2 regions of the Arthrobacter sp. 179 genome follow, and region 2 is predicted to be linked to the other one. Evidence: predicted binding sites of a transcription regulator. Region 2 holds the regulator's gene; the other holds the start of a gene.
The links. The regulator HrcA, encoded in region 2, represses chaperone genes, less so after heat shock. The targets are predictions, from matches to a motif close to TTNGCACTCGNNNNNNNCGAGTGCNAA.

Region 1: the regulator HrcA is predicted to act here: its motif matches at 2,334-2,360, upstream of groES (co-chaperone GroES).

The regions. Positions count from the first base shown of each region.
Region 1 is NZ_JBQSYU010000002.1:23,011-27,428, reverse strand. It holds gene ACT3UE_RS01795 (acyltransferase family protein) at 1-5, opposite strand, end outside; gene groL (chaperonin GroEL) at 224-1,831, opposite strand; gene groES (co-chaperone GroES) at 1,897-2,193, opposite strand; gene ACT3UE_RS01780 (hypothetical protein) at 2,407-2,898, opposite strand; gene ACT3UE_RS01775 (hypothetical protein) at 2,986-4,287, opposite strand; gene ACT3UE_RS01770 (hypothetical protein) at 4,284-4,418, opposite strand, start outside.
Region 2 is NZ_JBQSYU010000018.1:15,765-20,182, reverse strand. It holds gene hemW (radical SAM family heme chaperone HemW) at 1-703, shown strand, start outside; gene ACT3UE_RS11390 (DUF4870 domain-containing protein) at 779-1,192, opposite strand; gene ACT3UE_RS11385 (DUF3097 family protein) at 1,290-2,147, opposite strand; gene hrcA (heat-inducible transcriptional repressor HrcA) at 2,327-3,340, shown strand; gene dnaJ (molecular chaperone DnaJ) at 3,400-4,418, shown strand, end outside.

The sequences.
Region 1 (4,418 bases), on a different contig from region 2:
GACATGGCTGGTCCCCTTCCTGTGGCTGGTAGCTGGCATCCAACGGGGCCCTTCCCGGCCCAACGTCAGCCATTTTAGCAGCCCGTCGTTACCGAACCGTTACTACTCATGCGGACCCGGTCAAAACCCCGCATCCCCGGCACGGAGCGGCCCGGGCGCTTAACGTGAATGACCCTCCCACCGCACCACGGCGCGGGGAGAGGGTCATTCGTCCTACGACAACCTAGTGCTGATGGGCGTCGCTGTCTTCGTCTTCCTGCTTCTCGGCGACCAGGGTCTCGGTCGTGAGCACCAGGGCGGCGATCGAAGCGGCGTTCTGCAGTGCCGAGCGTGTGACCTTCACCGGGTCGATGACACCGGCGGCCAGCAGGTCCTCGTACTGACCCGTCTTGGCGTTGAAGCCGGAGTTCACTGCGGACTCGGAGACATGGTTCGCCACGACGTAGCCATCGAAGCCGGCGTTCTGGGCGATCCAGCGCAACGGCTGGACCAGCGCACGGCGGACGATGCCCACCGCGGCGGCGGCATCACCTTCGAGGGCGGCCACGTTCTGGTCGGTGTCGAGCACGGAGAGCGCATCGACCAGGGCGGTACCGCCACCGGCGACAATGCCCTCCTGGATCGCGGCACGCGTGGCGGAGACGGCGTCTTCGATGCGGTGCTTGCGTTCCTTGAGCTCGACCTCGGTAGCAGCGCCGACACGGATCACGCCGATGCCGCCGGAGAGCTTGGCCAGGCGTTCCTGGAGCTTTTCCTTGTCCCACTCGGAATCGGTGCGTCCGATTTCAGCCTTGAGCTGCGCCACCCGATCATCGACATCCGCGGTGTCTCCGTAGCCATCGACGATCGTGGTGTTGTCCTTGGTGACCGTGATGCGGCGGGCGGAACCGAGAACCTCGGTGCCGACCTGGTCCAGCTTCAGGCCGAGGTCCTGGGAGACGACCTGGGCACCGGTGAGGATCGCGATGTCCTGCATCATGGCCTTGCGGCGATCGCCGAAGCCCGGAGCCTTGATGGCCACGACGCCCAGCGTGCCACGCAGCTTGTTGACCACCAGCGTGGACAGGGCTTCGCCCTCGACGTCCTCGGCAATGATGAACAGCGGCTTATTGGCCTGCAGAACCTTCTCCAGCAGCGGCAGGAAGTCCTGCACGGCAGAGATCTTGCCGGAGTGGATCAGGATCATGGCGTCCTCGAGGACGGCCTCCTGACGCTCCGGGTCGGTCACGAAGTGCGGGGACAGGTAGCCCTTGTCGAACTGCATGCCCTCGGTGATGCTCATCTCGGTCGAGGTCGTGTTCGATTCCTCGATCGTGATGACACCCTCGGCGCCGACCGTGCCGAACGCCTTGGCCAGCAGTTCGCCGATCTCGTCGTCCTGGGCGGAGATCGCGGCCACGTTGGCCACGTCCTCGCCTTCGACGGGACGGGCGTTCTCTGCCAGACGGGCGGTCACGGCCTGGACCGCGGCCTCGATGCCACGCTTGATCTCGCCCGGCGCCGCGCCGGCAGCGACGTTGCGCAGGCCTTCCTTGACCAGGGCCTGGGCGAGCACGGTGGCGGTGGTGGTTCCGTCGCCGGCGACGTCGTTGGTCTTGGTGGCGACCTCCTTGGCGAGCTGGGCCCCGAGATCCTCATAGGAATCGTCGAGCTCGATCTCGCGGGCGATGGTCACCCCGTCGTTGGTGATCGTGGGGGCTCCCCACTTCTTGTCCAGGACCACGTTGCGACCGCGCGGGCCGATCGTGACCTTGACGGTATCGGCCAGCTTGTTGATGCCGGCCTCGAGCGCCTTGCGGGCGTCGTCGTTGAATGAAAGCTGCTTTGCCATGTTTGCTACTCCTTGCTCACCGCGCGAAGCCCCGGCCGCTGGGGCCGGGGCTTCACGCTCGGGAACTACTTGACGACGATGGCCAGAACGTCGCGGGCGGAGAGGACCAGGTACTCGGCGCCGCCGACCTTGACCTCGGTGCCGCCGTACTTCGAGTAGATGACGACGTCGCCCTCGGCGACATCGACGGGAACGCGGTTGCCGTTGTCGTCAACGCGTCCCGGGCCCACTGCCACGACCTTGCCCTCCTGGGGCTTTTCCTTGGCGGTGTCAGGGATGACCAGGCCGGAAGCCGTGGTCTGTTCCGCCTCGAGCGGCTGAACAACGATGCGATCCTCGAGAGGCTTGATGGAGACCGACATGCGGATCTCTCCTTTGCGTGAGTTACCAATGGTTACGGGGCCGTTGGGGTGTACCAACCGTCGTCGCGGTGCCAGCTGGCAAGTACCTCAGGCTTTAGCACCCGATGACTTCGAGTGCTAATACAGACTCTATGAGGTCGCTGGCACTCGGTCAAGGCGAGTGCCAAATCGTGCGACGGCGGCAGGCCTTCCATCGGGTGGGACGGTGCCGGTCTAGTCTTCGCGGCGGATCACGGTCGGGCGTTCGCCATCGGTATTCTCCAGGGGCGGCCCCTCGCTTCCCCCGGGCTGGTATCGGGGATCGACGCCGAGGCGACGATACAGGGCACCGCCAGGACGCATGTCCCGTGAGTACTGGTCCTCCCCTGCCCGTATTTTCCTGCGGGTTTCCTTGATCCAGGCGGGAAGCATGAACGAGGGCAACCAGAACATCGCGATGATGCCTATCCCCAAGGAGGGGAACAGCGTGAAAAAGATGGCTAATATGAGTAGCGGTGACCCATTGTCCAGCACCAGCGGCGAGACGCTCACCAGGGTGAACGCCACCCCGAGATATAGGGATGCCAGTCCCGGCCAGCCCGGGAACAGACCGCCTTTGAGTAGCAGCCACGCCTGGTATCGGCCACGATAGGCCTGGATTCCGGCGATCAGGTTGACCAGCCCGAACGCTGCTGCCACCCACGGCGACCATTCTTCAGCTGACATCGTCCACTTCCTCGTCGTTCTCTGTTTCTCCGGACGCAGCGTACCGCAGCACAATCCGGAGTTCGCCGCCCCCGGACCTTGAGGAAGCTAGTGAAGTTGAAGAGCCAACCCGATCTCCTGGCTCATGGTTTTCCAGACATGTGCCGAAGGCGTTGCCTGGACCTTCATGGTCCCTTCCGGGGAGCGGCCAATCGCAAAGTGTCCGGCACCCCCGGCATTAAGCCACGCCCGTTCCATGTCCAGATCCGGCATCCGAAAGCGCCACACGAACCAAGGTTCGGCCCATGCTCTCTCCAAAGCGCGATCCGCTCCCGCAGGCGGGGCCCCGGAACCCTCAACCCGGTTTTCAAAGGCCCCCATGGGAACCTGGTCCACGGTTCCCAGCACGCTCCACGCGGGCCCCAGGCCGGCCCAGGCAGCGATGGCACCGGGCAGGCTGCCCTCACGAATCACGTCCAGGCGTACGGCCCCCGACGGGACGGCGCTTTCCGTCTCACCGAGCACCAGTTGTGCGTGTGAGGGCCGCGAGGCCACCAGCACCCCTCCTCCCCCTGCCCAAGCATCAAGCTGGGTGGTTTGGGTACCGTACTGGCCTTCGATGACAAACCGTCGTCGGGCCGAATTTAGGGGAACCGACAACAGCTCGAAGGCACGGGTGAAGGTGCCGTCAGGCTCCATGAGTCCTACGGCCACTAGTTCGGCACATTCCCCGGCAGCGGCCATCACCTGCATCTTCCCCAGCCGACGCTGCCCGGCATGGTCCATGACCAGACGGAAGGCCGCATCAGTCAACACGGGGCCTGCCGGTCGATACGGCTGGATCCGGCAGACCCGGTCCACGGCTTCGGCACGGATTCCTGAGGTTTCTTGGAGGTACGAGTCCAGCGGCGGTTCACGCAGGGGTTCGGGCATCGACCCATCGGCTACTGCGTCATCGATGATCGCCCCGGCAAGGATCTCGGCGAACAGCGGAGCAATGTCCTCCTGTTGTTCCATGGTGTAGTGGGCTGCGATTTCCACGGCGTTTGCCCCGGCGAAAAACAACCAGCGGTCAACCAGTACCGTGTGTTCGTCGGTGGAGAACGTGAATAATTGTCCACGCGCAGGCCGATCAGCCACCTCCCCGCGGTCGTGTGCGATGCAATGGGAGCCGGGCACCCCACCCAGCATGCCGGCGAGCGACTGTGCGCCCAGTGCCGGAAGAGAACCGGATGTCGGATGGCTGCGCACCACGATGTTCGGCCGGAACGTATCTAGGGAGACCTCGGGATGGGCCAACACCATGGCGTCGGTCTTCCCGGCGAGCCTGACCCATTCGATCGGGCAGGGCAGGTTGACGGTCTGATGATTTTCCCGGCGCCACCTCCCCTTCGTGGTGTCGGTATTCATCGGTTCCTTCCGTCGGCATCGGGTTTCGCAGCCCGGGGCCCACCGTGTCCCCCGTTGTGGTGCCGGGCGTCGACGCCGAGGCGGCCATGAAGTGCACCACCAGGAGCGAGTGCCTGGGAGAGCCGGTCCTC
Region 2 (4,418 bases):
CGGCCAGGCGGTCGCGTGGGCCCGCGAAGCCGGACTGGCCGTCAGCGTGGATCTGATCTATGGGGTTCCGGGGGAGTCACTGGAGGATTGGCGGGCCTCGCTGGAGACGGCCCTGACCTATGACCCCGATCATATTTCCGCCTACGCCCTGATCATCGAGGACGGGACGCGGCTGGCCGCCCAGATTCGTCGCGGCGAAGTCGCCGACATCGATGACGACGACCACGCCGATAAGTATCTGCTGGCCGAGGAACTGCTCACCGCCGCCGGGTTCTCCTGGTATGAGGTCAGCAACTGGAGCCGGAGCGAAGCAACCCGGTGCCGCCACAACATGGCCTACTGGAAGGGTGCCGACTGGTGGGGCGCCGGACCCGGAGCGCATTCTCATGTCGGAGGTCTGCGCTGGTGGAACGTCAAGCATCCTGCGGCCTACCAGCAGCGCATCGACGCCGGGACTTCCCCGGCGGCCGGACGCGAAAGCCCCGATGAGCAGGCGCGTCTGCTCGAGCGGACGATGCTGCTGACCCGGATCGTCGACGGTCTTCCGGTCGCGGAGCTGCCTGCCTCGGGACGCCACGCCGTGGCCGGGCTGATTTCCGACGGACTCATCGAGGGCTCGGCCGCCGTGGGCGGCCGGATCATCCCCACCTTGAATGGCCGTCTGCTGGCCGACGCCATCGTGCGTCGGCTCCTGGACTTCTAGGGGCCCTGCCCCGAACGGAAGCGGGCCCGGGAACCAGGTTCCCGGGCCCGCCCGAACTCCGTACCGGGGCGAGTGCTAATCGATGAGTCTGAGGTTGAAGGGGTAGCGGTAGGGACGACCGCGGTTGACCTCGATCCCGGCGACCACGCCGCTGACGGTGATATAGGTCCACAGCGCGACGGCGATGATGGCGAAGACCCCACCGACCACCGGGATGAACATGAGCAGGTTGGAGATCAGGGCCAGCACCGTCAACGGAAGCGTGAAGTTCAGCGCCTCCTTGGATTCCTGGGCGGTGAAGGCCCCGCGGTCCCGATAGACGAGGTAGATGATCCCCGACGGGATGCATCCCAGGATGCCCCCGAAGTGCGCAATCGTCGCCCACTGGCGATCTTCCGAAGGTGTCAGCGGCAGGGGAGCCGATGACGAACCCTCGAAGCGTCCGGCGTCGGCCGAGCCTTCGCCGGGCTTCTTGCCTGATCCGTTCATCACCAAGTCGTTCCTCCCGTCCAACACGATTTTGCCTAGTTTATCGCCCCCGGGGGCCTCCGGTACCCCTTCGCGGGACGTACGGCGCGCCGAGAGGTCAGTTTCGGCCGGTGGTCAGGAAGTCAATGACCTCTTCGACCCGCCCGAGCAGGCTCGGTTCCAGGTCGGTGAAACTGTTCACCTGGCCCAATAGCCGCCGCCATCCCAGGGCCACATCGGCTTGGCTGGCATGGGCCCACCCCAGACCCTTGAGGATACCTGTCTTCCAATCGGTTCCCCGCGGGATGACCGGCCATGCGGTGATGCCCAGCACCTGCGGGCGGATTGCCTGCCAGACATCGACATAGGGGTGCCCGACGATCAGGACATTGGACCGGGCCCCCGGAACCCGCATGGCCTCGGCGGCGATCTTCTCCTCCTTGGTCCCGGAGACCAGGTGGTCCACCAGGATCCCCAGCTTGCGCTCGGGCCCCGGGGAGAACTCGGCGATCGCCCCCGCCAGGTCATCGACACCATGCAGGGGTTCGACGACGATCCCTTCCACCCGCAGGTCGTGGCCCCAGACCTTTTCGACCAGTTCGGCGTCGTGCTTGCCCTCGACCCAGATCCGGCTGGCCAATGCGGTACGGGCCTTGAGGTTGGAGACCTTCACCGAACCGGAGGCGCTCCGGCCGCCTCCGGCCCCGGGGGCGGCCGCCACGGCCTGTGGTTCGATGACCTCGACCGGCTCGCCTTCGATCAGGAAACCGAAGCCCGTGGGGAAGGACCGGGTCTTGCCCCGACGATCCTCCAGGACGACCAGACGCAGGCCCCCGGAACGTTCGATCCGCACGACTTCACCGACCCAGCCGGATTGCACGTCTTCGAGCAACAGGCCCAGGGCGGCGGGCACCCGGCGCAGCTGGCGGGCTTTCGGTGCCGATAGATTCTGGGCTCCCCACTGGTGGATATCCAATGCTGACACGGCCTTTCACTGGGTCGGGCGGTCGCGAGGAGCGGGCCGCCGGCGCCGATGCGCGCGGCCACCATGCTAACAAGCGGTCATTCGTATTAGACTTAGCACTTAGGCGTGTCGAGTGCTAAGCCACGAGGCCGCAATCCGTCCATCCACCGCGAGACCCACAGGAGGATCGAATGTCAGTACCACGGCGCCTCGAGGTCCTGCGGGCGATCGTCGAGGACTATGTCCATTCCCGGGAACCGGTCGGCTCCAAGGCCCTGGTTGAACGGCACCGGTTGGGCGTGTCGGCGGCCACCATCCGCAACGACATGTCGGCCCTGGAGGAAGAGGGACTGATCATCGCCCCGCACACCTCCTCGGGGCGGATCCCGACCGAACAGGGCTACCGCTACTTCGTGGACCAGATCGACGCCGTCCGCCCCCTCTCCACCGCGGAAAGCCGGGCCATCCACCGCATGCTGGAGGGGACCAACGACCTGGACGAAGTCCTGGAACGCACGGTCCGGCTCCTGTCCCAGCTGACCAACCAGGTCGCCGTGCTCCAGGTGCCGCAGTTTAGCGATGCCACGGTCCGCCACATAGAGTTGGTGGGTCTGGGGTCCGGTCAGGTCCTCACGATCCTGATCACCAACACCGGCAAGGTCGACCAACGGGTGGTCCTGGTCCCTCCGGAGACCAGCGATGAATCATTGGCCGACCTCAAGGCCACGTTCCTGGCAGCCACCTCGGGCCAGCGGATGCAGAGCATCGGTGATCTGGCCCTGGCCGCCTGTGAGAAAATGGTTCCATCCCTGCGCGATTCCGGACGGATCCTGGCCCAGGCCCTGGCTTCGTTGGGGGACAACTCGGTGATCGAGAGGATCATCATGGCAGGGACCGCCAACCTGGCGCGTTCCACCGGGGACTTCCCGTTGACGATCACCCCGGTGCTCGAAGCCCTCGAGGAACAAGTGGTCCTGTTGCGGTTGTTCTCCGAGTTGGAACAGGACGCCCGGGGCATCGCCGTGCAGATCGGACGGGAGAACCCCTACGGCGGCCTGGCCGAGACCTCGGTCGTGGCCACCGGCTACGGCCCCGGTGCCGCGGCCAAGGTCGGGGTCCTGGGTCCCACCCGCATGGACTACCCCACCAGCATGGCGGCCGTACGAGCGGTCGCCCGTTATCTTTCCCGCATCCTGGCCGGCTGACGGACCAGGGCCCGGGGAATAAGCATGTACAGATTGTCGGAAAGGACACAGCACACACTGTGAGCAGCCACTACGAAACCCTCGGCGTCGCGCGCGACGCCTCCGCCGAGGAAATCAAGAAGTCCTACCGGAAGCTCGCCCGCAAGCTCCACCCGGACGTGAACCCGGGCGAGGATGTCTCGGATAGGTTCAAATCCGTCACCCACGCCTACGAGGTCCTGTCGGACCCGCAGAAGCGTGAGATCTATGATGCGACGGGCAATGAGAACGGCACCGCCGGCGGCGGAGGTGGCGGTGGCGGCTTCGGCGGCTTCGGGGACATCTTCGAACAGTTCTTCGGCGGGGGAGCGGCCCAGGGTCCCGCCTCGCGGACCCAGCGTGGACGGGATGCGCTGGTGACCGCCAGCATCGATCTCAAGGACGCGGTCCAGGGGACCGTCTACACCCTCGACATCGAAACCGCGGTCACCTGTGGCGTCTGCCAAGGCACCTGCTGCCAGCCGGGGACCTCGCCGGAGACCTGCACCATCTGCCAGGGGCAGGGCCAGGTGCAGCGTCCGGTCCGCTCCTTCCTGGGCAACATGATGACCATCGAAACCTGCAGCGCCTGCCGTGGCTTCGGCACCACGCTGCCCAGCCCCTGTAACGAATGCATGGGCCAGGGCCGAGTGCGTGAGCGGGTGTCCAAGCAGCTGAAGATCCCCGCGGGCGTGGCCACCGGCACCCGCATCCACCTGGACAGCCAGGGCGAAGCGGGGCCCGGCGGCGGACCGTCGGGCGACCTGTACGTGGAGATCAACGTCAAACGCCATGCGGTCTTCGAACGCGAAGGCAACGATCTCCATGCCACGTTGCGCATCCCGATGACGGCGGCGGCCCTGGGCACCGACATGAAGTTGGAGACCTTCGACGGCGAGCAGGACATCCTGATCGAGCCGGGCACCCAGTCGGCCGATACGGTCAAGCTCTCCCAGCTGGGCGTCCCCCGGCTGCGCGGGGGCAGCCGCGGCGATCTGGTCGTCCACCTGCAGGTGGAGACCCCCACGAAGATCGACGACGAACAGCGTGAGCTGCTCGA